Regions from separate parts of the Streptomyces sp. NPDC002092 genome, predicted to be linked through region 1. Evidence: riboswitches for the same ligand, from Rfam matches in the RefSeq annotation. Region 1 holds a riboswitch; the other holds the start of a gene.
What was found. Region 1 has a riboswitch for glycine ahead of gcvT (glycine cleavage system aminomethyltransferase GcvT). Riboswitches for the same ligand answer to the same signal wherever they lie in the genome.

Region 1 (7,856 bases):
GACGAGACCTGACCGGCGTCCGTGGCGAGGTCGGGGGTGACCTCGGCGCCCGCGGCGCCCGGCTCGGTCTTGTAGGTGAGCAGCTGACGGCTGTAGTAGCGCGCGAAGTCCCACATGAAGCCGTAGTAACCACGCGTGGTGTCCCACGAGTCGGCGTCCTGCGAGGTGACGAACTTCAGCGTGCCGCCCTTCTTGACCTGATCGGCCTGGGCAACCTTGTTGTTCGCCGCGTCGAAGCCGGCCGCACCCGTCTTCGAACCGCCGCTGTCGCTGCCGCCGCCGCACGCCGCCATGGTCAGCATGCCGGCGACCGCGGCAGCAGCGGCCAACGCCTGCTTGCGCCGCCCTGAGGTGCGTTGGGTAGTCACGATCTCGGATCCTCCGGTTTTGATGAGAGACCCCGTGGGAGTACACACGGGACGCTTGGGGTACGGCAGTTCAGCGCGAGCCCTTCGGGTCGAGCGCGTCCCGCACGCCGTCGCCGAAGAGGTTGAAGGCCAGAACGGTGATGAAGATCGCCACGCCGGGGACGACCATGTACATGGGGTCCGAGTCGTAGTAGTCGATCGCGGTCGAGAGCATCTGCCCCCAGGAGGACGTGGGGGGCTTGACGCCCACGCCCAGGAAGCTGAGCGCCGCCTCGGTGAGGATGTTGGTGGGGATCATCATCGTCGTGTAGACGATGATCGGGGCGACGAGGTTGGGCAGCAGTTCCTTGAACAGGATGTAGAACCGCCCGGCACCCAGCGATCGGGCCGCCTCGACGTACTCGCGCTCACGCAGCGAGAGGGTCTGGCCGCGCACCACGCGTCCGATGTAGGGCCAGCCGAAGAAGCCGATGACCAGGATCATCACGAACACGCGCACGCTGGAGCCGCTCAGTCCGAGCATCTCGTTCGGCATGACGGAGACCAGCGCGATGATGAAGAGCAGCTGCGGGAAGGCCAGCAGGCCGTCCATGACGCGGCTGATGACCGAGTCGACCCAGCCGCCGAAGAAGCCGGCCAGGATGCCGAGGATCGTGCCGAGCACGACGGCGACGATCGCGGACAGGAAGCCGACCAGGAGCGAGATCCGGGCGCCGTAGAGGATGCGCGCGAAGATGTCGCGGCCGTTGACCGGCTCGACGCCCAGCCAGTGGGCGCCGCTGATGCCGCCGAGCGACCCCTTGGGGGTGCTGAACAGCGGGTCGATCAGGCTCTCGTGGTAGACGTCGGGGTCCTGCCCGTAGAGGCTGGTGATCACCGGTGCGAGCAGCGCCACCACGACGAGTACGAGCACGACGATGCCGCCTGTGAGGGCGAGTTTGTCCCTCTTCAGGCGCTCCCAGGCGATCCGGCCCAGGGAACGCCCCTGTACGGCCTTGTCGCCGGCGGTGGCGACCGCCGCTTCTTCGGCCGCGCTCGGGGCCGCTTCTGCGGTCGGCTCGTGCAATGGTGCCGTCATCTGGCAGGGACCCCTCTCAACCGGCGGTAGCCGGCCCGCACTTTGCCGCGGTGGCGGCGTGATCAGTCCGTCGTACACGGGGGCGAACCCCCCTGGAGCGGGAGTCTTCAACGCTTTGGCGATCTGTTGCCAGACTTGGCGGTGAAAGGATGCGTAAACGTGATGCGGGCTGGAGGGTTCCGTTATCCGGACACCGGGTAACGGCGGCCGGACAGGGATTATTTTGGACATACTCCACGGAAAAGGATCTTCCGGCCCGATCTACGCGCGCAGACCGACTCCCGGCCTGGTACGAACCAGGCCTGCGTCTCAGTATCCGCCATGCACCGGCGGGTACCCGTACCCGGCCGCCGGCGCCTGGGCCGGAGCGGCCGCGTGGGCCTCGCGGTCGTAGAACGGCCGGACGCTCGCCCGCATCCACAGCGCGACGGGGTCGTACTCGTCGGACATCGCCACCGTCGACACCGGCAGTCCGTCCGGGACGGCGCCGATGGACTGCTGCATCATCGCCCGCACCGAGTCCACCGCGGGCGGGCTGGTGTCGTACACGTCAAGGCCGATGGCGAGATACGGCGCCCCGAGCGCCGGCTGCACCCAGGCGCGGCGCAGCGAGCGGACGGCCGGGGTGCGGTGGGCGTTCTGTGCGAGCAGGGCGTAGAACTGCGGGATCTCGATCGCGGGTTCCGACATCCGCAGCGGGCCGGCCGCCTGGCGCTCCAGACCGGTGGCGATACGGCGCAGATCCAGCCAGGGGATGCCCACGCCCCCGCCCGGGGCGTGCGGATTGAGCCAGAGGCCGAAGTGGTCGGGGTAGAGGGTGCGGGCGACGTCGAGACCGTCGACCACCTCGTACGATCTGTTCCAGCCGCTGGCCGAGAGTTCCTGGGCGGAGGTGACGCACGGGGCGTAGCCGTGGCCGTCGACCTCCATGTTTCCGTACTGGGCGTCCGGGGAGCCCGCCTGGCCGTGCCACAGGAGCATCCAGACCTGGCCGGAGCCGGGGGTCGCGAGTGCGCGGAGGAGTGCCTCGTAGGCGTCGTAGCGCCCTGGCGTCACCTGGCGCAGCATGTTCTCGACCGTCCCGGTCGTGGTGCTGGCGCTCACGTGTGTGCCCCTTCTGTGGTTGCCCCGCGTATGCCAACAGCTTAAGCGCCCAGAAACTCGGGACCTGTTGTTCGTCGGCGAGTGCAGGTCGTGCGTGGCTTGTCGCGCAGTTCCCCGCGCCCCTTGAGGGCGGCTGCCCCTCGCGGCGCTCTACAGGTGGTCCCTCGTATAGAAAGGGCGTACCCGTTCCCGCATCCAGGTCGCCACCGGGTCGTCCGTCACGTCCAGGAGGACCAGGTTGACGGGCCACTGGGTGGGGATTTGGGTGATGGCCCGGCTCAGGGCCTCCAGGGGGAGGGCTCTGATGTCGCCCTCCCGCTGGGAGAGTTCGACGCCCACGAACATCACCGGGTCCGCCGTCTCGATGGCGGCGAGGCAGCGGCGGGCGGTGACGACCACTCCTGTCCCGGCGAACTCGGCGGAGGCCGCGGCGAGGAAGTCGATCGGGTCGTCCTGCCAGTCCGGCTCGAAGAGCTTGACCCGGCCGCCGGTTGCGGGGCCGTCCAGCGGGGTGCGGCCCACGCGGCACAGTTCGGCGACGGCGGGCGGCGGGAGCGGGATGCCGACCACGCCGTCCGGGTTCACCGCGAGGCCGACCTGCGGGGGCAGTCCGCGGGCGAACTCGACGGCCGGGGCGATCGTGTACGACATGTGGGAGCCGACCACCTGCCGGAACTGCTCCTCGGAGCTGAAGACCGGCACATAGGCCTGGCCCTCGATCTCCAGCGTGGGCAGGTCGAGGGGGCCGCTGTTCAGGTCGCCGCCGTTCGGCAGCGGCACCCAGACGAAGCTGCGGCCGAGCACCTCCAGGATCCGGCCGCCCGCCGAGGGGATGCCGAGGGAGGCCGACAGCACCTCCTCCAGCTCGTTGCCGGGCCATCCGCCGTGCGGATGGGGGTGCGCCTGCAAGGGAAAGTCCGCGGGAAGATCCGCTGCGAAGTCCATCTGTGTCCGACCGCCTGCTGAGAACCACTGCTGTGGCTGGAAAGGCTAGCGGGTGGGAGGGACAAAGGGGTTGGGCCGTGCGTCACCCCGTGAAACCGATTCTGCGCAGGACGTCCGCGGCGTCCCGGTCCAGCAGCACCGCCGAGCCGACGCCCTCGGGCAGGTCGCCCCGCTCGACCGCGCGGATCAGCCGGGCCGCTGCCGTGCGGTGGCGCAGGAAGGCGTAGCGCGAGACGCCGCGGCCGCGCTCGCGCTGGCCCTCCAGAGCCGTGCCGGGCGTGACGTCGAGCAGCAGCAGATGCAGGGTGCCGCCGCGGCGCCGGGCCTCGCGGGCCAGCCAGCCGCGCACCCAGGCCTGCGTACCGCAGTCGTGCACGACGACCCCTTCGCCGCTGCGCAGGGCGCGGCGCAGTCCCGCGTAGTGGGCGAGGCGGACGAGGGGCCGGTAGAGCGCGTAGGGCAGGAAGCGGGGCGTGCGGGCCTCCCAGCGGTCGCGGGCGTCCTGGGAGTCGATGCGGATGCCGCGGACGGCGCGCTCCATCAGCGTGGACTTGCCGCTGCCGGGCAGGCCGGTGACCACCACCAGGTCACGGGGGCCGAAGAGCAGGGCGTGCGGGCTGTACCCCGAGCGGTCGCGCAGATCGCGGACCACGGGTGCCGTGGGGGTCCCCCCGCGCGAGCGCAGCCGAGCATGGGGGAAGGCACCGCACGCGTCCTGGGCCGGGGCCGTGGGCTGCTTGGGCAGCGCGACGGCCGAGGTCGTGGCGTACACCGTGGTCCTGTTCACCGTGATCGTCCTTCCTGGGGGTCAGGAAAGCTTCTCCCCACTCTTTGTAAAGGGAAGGTAATGCACGGCGTCTCGTGGTTGTGTTCGGTTCCGGCCACAGCCCGGTCACAAAGAGGAGGTGCCGAAGAGGCGGTGCCGAGGAGGAGGGGGCGCGTGCAATGATGTGCGCGCAACTGCATACCGGCCGTTTGAATCCGCGCGGGAGAGTCCTGGCAGCCGAGTCTGCCGGGCGCCGAAGGAGCAAGTCCCTCCCTTGAATCTCTCAGGCCCCGTTACCGCGCGGGCGAGGCACATCTGAAAAGCGGGCCACCGGATCCGGTGGCCCCACCCAAGGTGCAAGCCATGACTTCATGGCGAACCTCTCAGGTTCCGATGACAGATGGGGAGGAACGACCTCGCCCGTCATGCACTCTGCCTGGGAGACGACCGTCCGATGAGCAGCACCGAACCCCGTCACACCGCGCTCGATGCTCTGCATCGCTCGCTCGGCGCGACGATGACCGACTTCGCCGGCTGGGACATGCCCCTGCGCTACGGCTCCGAGCGCGACGAGCACCTCGCCGTGCGGACGAAGGCCGGGCTCTTCGATCTCTCCCACATGGGCGAGATCACCGTGACCGGCCCGCAGGCCGCACAGCTCCTGAACTTCGCCCTGGTCGGCAACATCGCCTCCGTCGGCGTCGGCCGGGCCCGCTACACGATGATCTGCCGGGCCGACGGCGGCATCCTCGACGACCTGATCGTCTACCGGCTCGCCGACAGCGAGTACATGGTCGTCGCCAACGCCTCCAACGCGCAGGTGGTGCTGGACGCGCTGGTGGAGCGTTCGGCCGGCTTCGACGCCGAGGTGCGCGACGACCGGGACAGCTACGCGCTGATCGCCGTGCAGGGCCCCGAGTCCCCCGGCATCCTGAAGTCGCTCACCGACGCCGATCTCGACGGCCTCAAGTACTACGCCGGCCTGCCCGGCACCGTCGCCGGCGTCCCCGCCCTCATCGCGCGCACCGGCTACACCGGCGAGGACGGCTTCGAGCTGTTCGTCGCCCCCGGTGACGCCGAGAAGCTGTGGCAGGCGCTGACCGACGCCGGAGCGCCTGTCGGGCTGGTGCCCTGCGGGCTGTCCTGCCGGGACACCCTGCGCCTGGAGGCGGGCATGCCGCTGTACGGGCATGAACTGTCCACCTCGCTCACGCCGTTCGACGCCGGGCTCGGCCGGGTGGTGAAGTTCGAGAAGGAGGGCGACTTCGTGGGGCGCAAGGCGCTCCAGGAGGCGGCCGCCAGGGCTGCGGAGAACCCGCCGCGCGTCCTCGTCGGCCTGGTCGCCGAGGGCCGTCGGGTCCCGCGCGCCGGGTACGCCGTCGTCGCGGGCGGCGAGGTGATCGGCGAGGTCACCTCCGGTGCCCCCTCCCCCACGCTGGGCAAGCCGATCGCGATGGCCTACGTCGACGCGGCGCATGCGGCGCCGGGCACCGAGGGTGTCGGCGTGGACATCCGGGGCAGTCACGAGCCGTACGAGGTCGTGGCGCTGCCGTTCTACAAGCGGCAGAAGTAGACACTGACCGAGACTGGGCGAGGGGGCTCCGTCCCCGGACGTGACCCCGCGCACATTTTCGCTGCTCACATGCGTTTTCCGCACTCCCCCCTTCATCAGCACTCCACCGCGTACAGGAGAATTCAGGCCATGAGCAACCCCCAGCAGCTGCGTTACAGCAAGGAGCACGAGTGGCTGTCGGCCGCCGAGGACGGCGTCTCGACGGTCGGCATCACGGAGTTCGCGGCCAACGCGCTCGGCGATGTCGTCTACGCCCAGCTTCCCGAGGTGGGCTCCGCCGTGACCGCGGGTGAGACCTGCGGCGAGCTGGAGTCGACCAAGTCGGTCAGCGACCTGTACTCCCCCGTCACCGGTGAGGTCACCGAGATCAACGAGGACGTGGTGAACGACCCGTCCCTGGTCAACTCGGCTCCCTTCGAGGGAGGTTGGCTCTTCAAGGTCCGCGTCACGGAGGAGCCGGCCGACCTGCTCTCCGCCGACGAGTACACCGCCCAGAACGCCGGCTGAGGAGCCGTAGACGCATGTCCGTACTGAACACGCCCCTGCATGAGCTCGACCCGGAGATCGCCGCCGCGGTCGACGCCGAGCTGCACCGCCAGCAGTCCACCCTCGAGATGATCGCCTCGGAGAACTTCGCGCCGCTCGCGGTGATGGAGGCCCAGGGCTCGGTCCTGACCAACAAGTACGCCGAGGGCTACCCGGGCCGGCGCTACTACGGCGGCTGCGAGCACGTCGATGTCGCCGAGCAGATCGCCATCGACCGGCTCAAGGAGCTGTTCGGCGCCGAGTACGCCAACGTGCAGCCGCACTCGGGTGCCTCCGCCAACCAGGCCGCGCTGTTCGCGCTGGCCCAGCCCGGCGACACCATCCTGGGCCTGGACCTGGCGCACGGCGGGCACCTGACCCACGGGATGCGGCTGAACTTCTCCGGCAAGCAGTTCAACGTGGTCGCCTACCACGTGGACGACTCCGGTCTGGTCGACATGGCCGAGGTGGAGCGGCTGGCCAAGGAGCACCGCCCCAAGGTGATCATCGCCGGCTGGTCGGCCTACCCGAGGCAGCTGGACTTCGCGGAGTTCCGCCGGATCGCGGACGAGGTCGGCGCCTACCTGTGGGTGGACATGGCGCACTTCGCGGGGCTGGTGGCCGCCGGGCTGCACCCCAACCCGGTCGAGCACGCCGACGTGGTCACCTCCACCACCCACAAGACGCTGGGCGGGCCGCGCGGCGGCATCATCCTCGCGAAGAAGGACTTCGCGAAGAAGCTCAACTCGTCGGTCTTCCCGGGCTTCCAGGGCGGTCCGCTGGAGCATGTGATCGCGGCGAAGGCGGTCTCCTTCAAGGTCGCCGCGAGCGAGGAGTTCAAGGAGCGCCAGCGGCGTACGGTGGAGGGTGCGCGCATCCTCGCCGAGCGGCTGACGGCGGCGGACGCCCGCGAGGCCGGGGTGAACGTCCTGTCCGGCGGCACCGACGTGCACCTGATCCTCGTCGACCTGCGCCACTCCGCACTGGACGGGCAGCAGGCCGAGGACCGGCTGCACGAGGTCGGCATCACGGTCAACCGCAACGCCGTCCCCAACGACCCGCGCCCGCCGATGGTGACCTCGGGTCTGCGGATCGGCACCCCGGCGCTGGCCACCCGCGGCTTCACCGCCGAGGACTTCGCCGAGGTCGCGGACGTCATCGCCGAGGCGCTGAAGCCGTCGTACGACGTCGAGGCGCTCAAGACCCGGGTCAAGGCGCTCGCCGACAAGCACCCGCTGTACCCCGGTCTGAACAAGTAGTTCCCCGGTGGGGGCACCCGACGGCGTGTGCCCCCACCCTTTTCGGAGGAGTTCCCGTGGCCATCTCGGTCTTCGACCTGTTCTCGATCGGCATAGGCCCGTCGAGCTCCCACACGGTGGGACCGATGCGTGCGGCACGCATGTTCGCCCGCCGCCTGCGCAACGAGGAGCTGCTCGGCTCCGTCGCGTCCGTCCGTGCCGAGCTGTACGGCTCCCTGGGCGCGACCGGCCACGGCCA
Region 2 (7,856 bases), on a different contig from region 1:
TGGCCAGCCGCAAGATCCGCTTCATCGCCAACGAGCCGGACCAGCGGGACAAGGCCGAGTACCGCGACAAGATCGAGCAGATCCAGAACGACAACGACATCCCCGGCGAGGACTTCGTCTTCGTCGAGGTCACGGTCGTCGACCCCTCCGAGTTCGAAGCGGGTCTGACGGTGCGCGGCGAGGTCCTGCACGACCGCTACCGGGTGCTGACCCTGGAGTCCTCCTCCATCCCGAACGCGCTGGCCGCCCTGCTCCTGCACGTCCGCGACACCACCCGGTGCACCCCGCACATCTACTTCGAGTGGACCGAGGGCAACCCCTTCGCCAACTTCCTGCGCTTCTTCCTCTTCGGCCAGGGCGAGGTCGCCCCGGTCACCCGAGAGGTACTGCGCGAAGCAGAACCGGACCGCATCCGCAGGCCTCGCGTCCACACGGGCTGACACGGGTCTGTGTCCCTGTACGACTGCGGGGCCCAGCTGCCCTGAAGGACGCCCGAGCTCCTTGCGTGCCCTCATGGAGGCGCCCTGAAGGGGCGCGGGGCTGTGTCGATGTGCTGCGGCTCCGCCGCGCGGGGGCGACCAGCCACGACGGCGCCGCACACGATCACGGACCCGGTACTCGGGGCCTCGGGCGTCTCCTCAGCAACCCACGCCGCTGCCGACGCACCACCACCTGACCGAAGTTCATACGGCCATGGATCTCGACGCGCAACTCCACGGGCACGCCCGGGCCGGCCCCCGACCGGTTCTTGACGCCCCCGTACTCCAGCACCAGCGAGTCGGTGTCCACCACGACGCCCGGGCGGGTCAGCAGCTTCAGTGCACCTCCGCGCAGGTCCACTTCGATGTGCAGGGTGTCGTGCGTGATCACCGCGTCCGTGAAGTCGAGCGTCACCTCGCCCCACTCCGAGTCGATCTCCAGCCACCGCGGCACCACCCAGCCGCCACCGCGCCGCGCGGAAGCACCGCGTTGCTCGATGCGGTCGACGTCCTTGCCGGCGGCCTCCGCGGCCGATCCAGGCAGGTCCACCGTCAGAACGGCGAGTTCGCCCAGACCCCCATCCACCAGCACCCGTTCCCGGCCCTATCGTGACCGCATGCAGAGCTACACCATCGGCCAGGCCGCACGACTGCTCGGCGTGAGTCCGGACACCGCACGCCGCTGGGCCGACGCCGGCCGGGTGGCGACCCATCGCGACGAGGGCGGCCGACGGCTCATCGACGGCCGGGACCTGGCCGCCTTCTCCGTGGAACTCGCCAAGGCGGGCAGCGCCGAGGAGGAGACCTCCTACACCTCGGTCCGCAACGCCTTCCCCGGCATCGTCACCGCGATCAAGCTCGGCGACGTGGCGGCCCAGGTCGAGATCCAGGCCGGCCCGCACCGCCTGGTCTCACTACTGACCCGCGAGGCCGTGGAGGAGCTCGGCCTCGAGGTCGGTATGGAGGCCACTGCCCGCGTGAAGTCGACCAACGTGCACATCGACCGCACCTGACCCAGGACGACTCCCCTACGGCGAGCCCCGGCTCATGCGATTCCGCACCCGGCCGCCACGGCCCGGGCGACGGCCAGGGCGACGGCCAGGGCGACGCAGACACGCGCGTACCCGGCATAACACCCCCCTGGGGCTACGGTGGGCCCGGGCACAAAGCCCTCGATCCCCCACCCCCTGCGAGGCGTTCCCCATGAGCCCCCTGAGCCTGAGCATCCGCAACCAGATCCCCGGAACGGTCACCGCCATCACCCCGGGCGAGGTCATGGCCACCGTCAAGGTCCGCCTCACCGGCGGTCAGGACATCACCGCGGCGATCACCCTCGAGTCCGCCGAGGAACTCGGCCTCGCCGCGGGCACCGCCGTACGCGCCCTGGTGAAGTCGACGGAGGTCTCCCTGGCGACCGCCCCGGTCGAGGGCCTGTCCATCCGCAACCAACTGCCGGGCACGGTCACCCACGTGACCACCGGCGGAGCGATGGCCTCCGTGAAGATCGCCGTGGACGGCGGCGAACTGACCTCCGCGATCACCAAGGACGCCGTCACGGACCTCGCCCTGACCGCCGGCACACCCGTCGTGGCCCTGATCAAGTCGACGGAGATCTCACTCGCGACGGCGTAACGGGAAAGGGCCCCGCCGCAGCGGGGCCCTCCTCCACGACCACTGCCTCAGTCGTCGTACGCGTCCAGCGGCGGGCACGAGCACACCAGGTTCCGGTCACCGAAGGCCTGGTCGATCCGGCGCACCGGCGGCCAGTACTTGTCGGCGGCCGACACCCCGGCCGGGAAGACGGCCTCCTCACGCGAATACGCGTGCTCCCAGTCCCCACCGAGCGCGGCCGCGGTGTGCGGCGCACCCCTCAGCGGGTTGTCCTCGGCCGGCCACTCGCCCGCCCCGACCTTCTCGATCTCCGCACGGATGGCGATCATCGCCTCGCAGAACCGGTCCAGCTCGATCAGATCCTCGGACTCGGTCGGCTCGATCATCAGCGTGCCGGCCACCGGGAACGACATCGTCGGCGCGTGGAAGCCGTAGTCGATGAGCCGCTTGGCCACGTCGTCGACGCTCACACCGGTCGCCTTGGTCAGCGGCCGCAGATCGATGATGCACTCGTGCGCGACCAGCCCGCCCGGGCCGGTGTAGAGCACGGGGTAGTGCGGCTCCAGCCGCTTGGCGATGTAGTTGGCGCTCAGCACGGCCACCTGCGTGGCCCGCTTCAGCCCCTCGCCGCCCATGAGCCGGACGTACGCCCACGAGATCGGCAGGATGCCCGCGGAGCCCCAGGGAGCCGCGGAGATCGGCCCGACGCCCGTCGCCGGTCCTGCGGCCGGCTGCATCGGGTGGTTCGGCAGATACGGCGCCAGGTGCGCCCGCACACCGACCGGTCCGACGCCCGGCCCGCCGCCGCCGTGCGGGATGCAGAAGGTCTTGTGCAGGTTGAGGTGCGAGACGTCACCGCCGAAGTGCCCCGGCTTGGCGAGCCCCACAAGGGCGTTGAGGTTGGCGCCGTCGACGTACACCTGCCCGCCGGCCTCGTGCACCTGCGCGCAGATGTCGGCGACATGCTCCTCGAACACACCGTGCGTGGAGGGGTACGTGATCATCAGCACCGACAGCTCGTCGCGGTACTGCTCGATCTTCGCCCGCAGGTCCTCGATGTCGATCTCGCCGTCCTCGGCGGTCTTCACGACGACGACCTTCATCCCGGCCATCACTGCGCTGGCGGCGTTCGTACCGTGCGCGGACGACGGAATCAGACACACGGTCCGCTGTTCGTCCCCGTTGGCCCGGTGATATCCGCGTACGGCGAGCAGTCCGGCCAGCTCGCCCTGCGATCCGGCGTTGGGCTGCAGGGACACCTTGTCGTACCCGGTGACCTCGGCGAGCCGCTCCTCCAGCTCACGGATGAGGGTGAGGTAGCCCTGCGCCTGCTGGGCCGGCGCGAAGGGGTGCAGCTGCCCGAACTCGGGCCAGGTGACCGGCTCCATCTCGGTGGTCGCGTTGAGCTTCATGGTGCAGGAGCCCAGCGGGATCATGCCCCGGTCGAGCGCGTAGTCACGGTCGGCGAGCCTGCGCAGGTAGCGCAGCATCGCGGTCTCGGAGCGGTGCTCCTGGAAGACCGGGTGGGTGAGGTAGTCGTCGGTGCGCAGCAGTCCTGCGGGCAGGCAGTCCTCGGTCGCCGCGTCCAGCGCCTCGATGTCGCCCTCGACCCCGAACGCGGTCCACACGGCGCCCAGTTGGGCCCGTGCGGTGGTCTCGTCGCAGGCGATCGACACGTGGTCGGCGTCGACCAGGTGAAGGTTGACTCCGTTCTCACGAGCGGAGGCCAGCACCTCGGCGGCGCGGCCCGGCACCCGCACGGTGAGCGTGTCGAAGTAGGAGCCGTGCACGACCTCGACCCCACCGGCCTGAAGGCCCGCGGCAAGGATGGTGGCGTACCGGTGGGTGCGCCGCGCGATCGCCTTGAGCCCCTCAGGGCCGTGGTACACGGCGTACATCCCCGCCATGACGGCGAGCAGCACCTGGGCCGTGCAGATGTTGCTGGTGGCCTTCTCCCGCCGGATGTGCTGCTCCCGCGTCTGCAGCGCGAGCCGGTAGGCCTTGTGCCCGTCGGCATCCACGGAGACGCCCACCAGCCGGCCGGGCAGGCTGCGCGCGAACTTCTCGTGCACCGCCATGTAGCCCGCGTGCGGCCCGCCGAAGCCCATCGGCACACCGAAGCGCTGGGTGGTCCCGACCGCGATGTCCGCGCCGAGCTCCCCGGGCGACTTCAGCAGCGTCAGCGCCAGCAGGTCGGCGGCGACAGTGACGAGCGCACCGAGCTCGTGCGCCTGGTCGATGAGCGGCTTGATGTCGCGTACGACGCCGGAGGCGCCGGGGTACTGGACGAGTACGCCGTTGATCTCCCGCCCGGCGACCTCGGCCGGAATGCCGTCGCCGAGGTCGGCGACCACGACCTCCACACCCGTCGGCTCGGCACGGGTCTCGATCACGGCGATGGTCTGCGGCAGCACGTCCGCGTCGATCAGGAACAGGCCCTTCTTGTTCCTGCCCATGCGCCGGGACAGCGCCATCGCCTCGGCGGCGGCCGTCCCCTCGTCGAGCAGCGAGGCACCGGAGGTGGGCAGCCCGGTCAGGTCGGCGACCATGGTCTGGAAATTGAGCAGGGCCTCGAGCCGCCCCTGGGAGATCTCGGGCTGGTAGGGCGTGTAGGCCGTGTACCAGGCCGGGTTCTCCATCACATTGCGCAGGATGACGGGCGGAGTGAAGGTCCCGTAGTACCCGAGCCCGATCATGGAGTCGAGCACCTGGTTCCGGTCGGCGAGCGACCGCAGCTCGGCCAGCACCTCGGCCTCGGTACGCGCACCCGGGAGCTCCAGCGCATCCGAGTTCTTGATCACATCCGGCACCGCGGCGGCGGTCAGCTCGTCCAGCGAGCCATATCCGACATGTGCGAGCATCTTGGCCCGCGCCTCGTGATCAGGCCCGATATGGCGCTGCTCGAACGGGATTCCCTGTTCGAGCTCGGAGAGCGGAATGCGATGGGCGGTCATTGCGGAGGCCTCCTGGTCTGACACGACCTTCGAGGGGCACCACGGCACGGGTACCCGGACGGCCTCCCCCTCTGTCATCTCAACCTGAGAGCTTCACCGGGACACCCGAGGGCGCCCGGCTTTCACCGTCGGTGAGAGCGGAAGCCATCGACACCCGCCCTGCTTTCCAGAGTGACCTCGTCCGCGCGGTACGTGGGCCTGAGAGATTCCGGGGAGGATTTGCTCCTTCGGCGCCTCCGATGATGTCTGGAGGACTCTCCCGCACGGGGTCAGCAGCCGCTGTCAGCCTACCAGCGAGCACACCATCCGATCGTTCGAGTGGCCGCCATCACCAATCTGCTCTTTTGTAGTGCTTACGGATGAGTTGCGACCAAGTGGAGGGCCCGTGCAGACCGACATCGATCCGCGCAACCTGATCGGCCGCAAGGCGTTCGACCGCAACGGCACCAAGCTCGGCACCATCGACGAGGTCTACCTCGACGACGCGACCGGCGTGCCGGAGTGGGCGGCCATACGCACCGGCCTGTTCTCCCGGGACGCATTCGTCCCCCTGGAACCCAGCGAACTGATCGAAGGCACCCTCCACGTCCCCTTCGACCGGTCCCTCATCAAGGACGCCCCCGACTTCGGCGTCGGCCGCCACCTCTCCCCCGAACAGGAGCTTCAGCTCTACCACCACTACGGCCTGGACCTCCCCGCTCCGTCCCCCTTCCCGGACCATGACTTCGGCAAGCTCGCGGGCACGGAGGACGCGGACGCCTAGGCCCGTCGCCTGGATCGCCCCGGCCCCCGCGCGGACCAGCGCCCTCCCCCGTCAGGCGCCGACTTCGTGCACGGAGGCTCCGGGTCTCGCCGCCACCAACGGCAACGGGTCCGCCGGCTCCAGCTCAGGATCATCGGTGCGAAACGTCCGCACCCGCCCGGGCTCCGAATCCGGCGTCTCGAACCGCACGGTCACCCGCCCGAGCCCGCTTCCCTGCACCCACCCGTGCCCGAACTCGGCATGCCGCACATCGTGCCCGGCCGGCCACCGCCGTTCGACAACCACCTTCTGCTCCTCGGCGGGCTCCTCGTCCGCTTCGTCCGCCAGATGTTCCGCGCCGTCCCCCGCGGCCTGCGCGAACAGATCCTCCTGCGTGTAGTCGGCCAGCCCGCTCACCCCGACCCCCAGCAACCGCACACCCCCTGTCGTGTCCACCGAGTCCAGCAGCCGGGCGGCAGCCTCCCGCACCACCGCCGGATCGTCCGTGGGCCCGCGCAGCGTCTCGGAACGAGTCAGCGTCGAGAAGTCGTAGCGCCGCACCTTCAGCACGATGGTCCGCCCCGAAAGACCCGCACCTCGCAGCCGCCGCACACACCGGTCGGCCAGCCGCTGCACCTCCAGCCCCACCCTCACCCGGTCGTGGATGTCCACGTCGTACGTGTCCTCGACCGATACCGACTTGGCCTCCCGCTCGGCCACCACGGGCCGGTCGTCGTGCGCCAGCGCCATGGCGTACAACGCGTGTCCATGGGCCTTTCCCAGCAGCCGGACGAGCTCGTCCTCACCGGCCTCGGCGATCTCGTCGACCGTGGTGATGCCGGCCCGCCGCAGATGGTCCCCCGTGGCCGGCCCCACCCCCGGCAGCATCCGCACCGACATCGGTCCGAGCTTGGCCCGCTCGGTCCCGGGCTCGACCAGCACCAGCCCGTTCGGCTTGGCCTCCTCGGAGGCGATCTTCGCGAGCATCTTGCAGGCGGCGAGGCCCACGGACCCGGTGAGCCCCGTGTCCGCCCGTATGTCGGCGCGCAGCTTCTCCCCCACCAGCCGCGCCGACGCCGCGTCCCAGGCCGCCTCCCCGGCCTCCAGGTCCACGAAGGCCTCATCCAGGCTCAGGGGCTCCACCAGAGGCGACAGCGAGTGCAGCAGGCCCATGACCTGCTCGCTGATCGACCGGTAGAACCCGAAGCGCGGCACCAGATACGCGGCGTTCGGTGCCAGCCGCCGCGCCTGCGCCATCGGCATGGCCGACCGCACCCCGAAGACCCGTGCCTCGTACGAAGCGGTGGCGACCACCCCGCGCGGCCCGAGCCCACCCACGATCACGGCCTTCCCTCGCAGACTCGGCTTGGATGCCTGCTCCGCCGAGGCGTAGAAGGCATCCATGTCGAGATGCAGGATGGTGGGCGCGTTTCTCACATCTCCGATGCTGCCCTACGCCACTGACAATGCCGCCCTACGACCGCCGAAGGGCTCTCAGAAGCCGCAGAGAACGCGGTCAGACCGCCCGGTTCCGCCGCCGTGCCAGCTCGTCCGCCGGATTGTGCCCGACCAGGGTCTCACCGGTGTCGATCCGCTCGCCGTGCAGCTGCGAGAGCGCGCTGTCGACGTCCCGCCACACCACACCGACGGCGATCCCGAAGATCCCCTGGCCGCCCTGGAGCAGCGCATGGACCTCGTCGGGCGAGGTGCACTCGTAGACCGTGGCCCCGTCGCTCATCAGCGTCATGCGCTCAAGGTCCCGGAAGCCCCGCTCCCGCAGGTGCACCACCGCGGTACGGATGTTCTGCAACGACACACCGGTGTCCAGGAACCGCTTGACGATCTTCAGGACGACGACGTCCCGGAAGCTGTACAGACGCTGCGTGCCCGACCCGTAGGCGGGCCGCACGCTGGGCTCGACGAGCCCGGTACGGGCCCAGTAGTCCAGTTGCCGATAGGTGATGCCGGCGGCCGCACAGGCCGTCGGACCGCGATAGCCGATCTCCTCGGACGCCATGGACGCCGCCCCTCCGCTGCTCGGCACGGCCGCCGGTCGCTGCGGAGCGTGAT

Region 2: another riboswitch for glycine. It lies ahead of gcvP (aminomethyl-transferring glycine dehydrogenase); the one in region 1 lies ahead of gcvT (glycine cleavage system aminomethyltransferase GcvT).

The regions. Positions count from the first base shown of each region.
Region 1 is NZ_JBSFDG010000028.1:45,556-53,411, reverse strand. It holds gene ACWCRD_RS40950 (ABC transporter substrate-binding protein) at 1-368, opposite strand, end outside; gene ACWCRD_RS40945 (ABC transporter permease) at 439-1,446, opposite strand; gene ACWCRD_RS40940 (enhanced serine sensitivity protein SseB C-terminal domain-containing protein) at 1,756-2,550, opposite strand; gene ACWCRD_RS40935 (enhanced serine sensitivity protein SseB) at 2,701-3,495, opposite strand; gene ACWCRD_RS40930 (AAA family ATPase) at 3,578-4,282, opposite strand; glycine riboswitch at 4,472-4,570, shown strand; glycine riboswitch at 4,571-4,671, shown strand; gene gcvT (glycine cleavage system aminomethyltransferase GcvT) at 4,716-5,834, shown strand; gene gcvH (glycine cleavage system protein GcvH) at 5,964-6,341, shown strand; gene glyA (serine hydroxymethyltransferase) at 6,356-7,618, shown strand; gene ACWCRD_RS40910 (L-serine ammonia-lyase) at 7,675-7,856, shown strand, end outside.
Region 2 is NZ_JBSFDG010000017.1:8,266-16,121, reverse strand. It holds gene ACWCRD_RS33580 (amino acid transporter) at 1-440, shown strand, start outside; gene ACWCRD_RS33575 (hypothetical protein) at 604-1,065, opposite strand; gene ACWCRD_RS33570 (TOBE domain-containing protein) at 1,097-1,492, shown strand; gene ACWCRD_RS33565 (TOBE domain-containing protein) at 1,692-2,111, shown strand; gene gcvP (aminomethyl-transferring glycine dehydrogenase) at 2,159-5,044, opposite strand; glycine riboswitch at 5,221-5,316, opposite strand; gene ACWCRD_RS33555 (PRC-barrel domain-containing protein) at 5,430-5,807, shown strand; gene ACWCRD_RS33550 (DNA polymerase IV) at 5,859-7,223, opposite strand; gene ACWCRD_RS33545 (MerR family transcriptional regulator) at 7,303-7,856, opposite strand, start outside.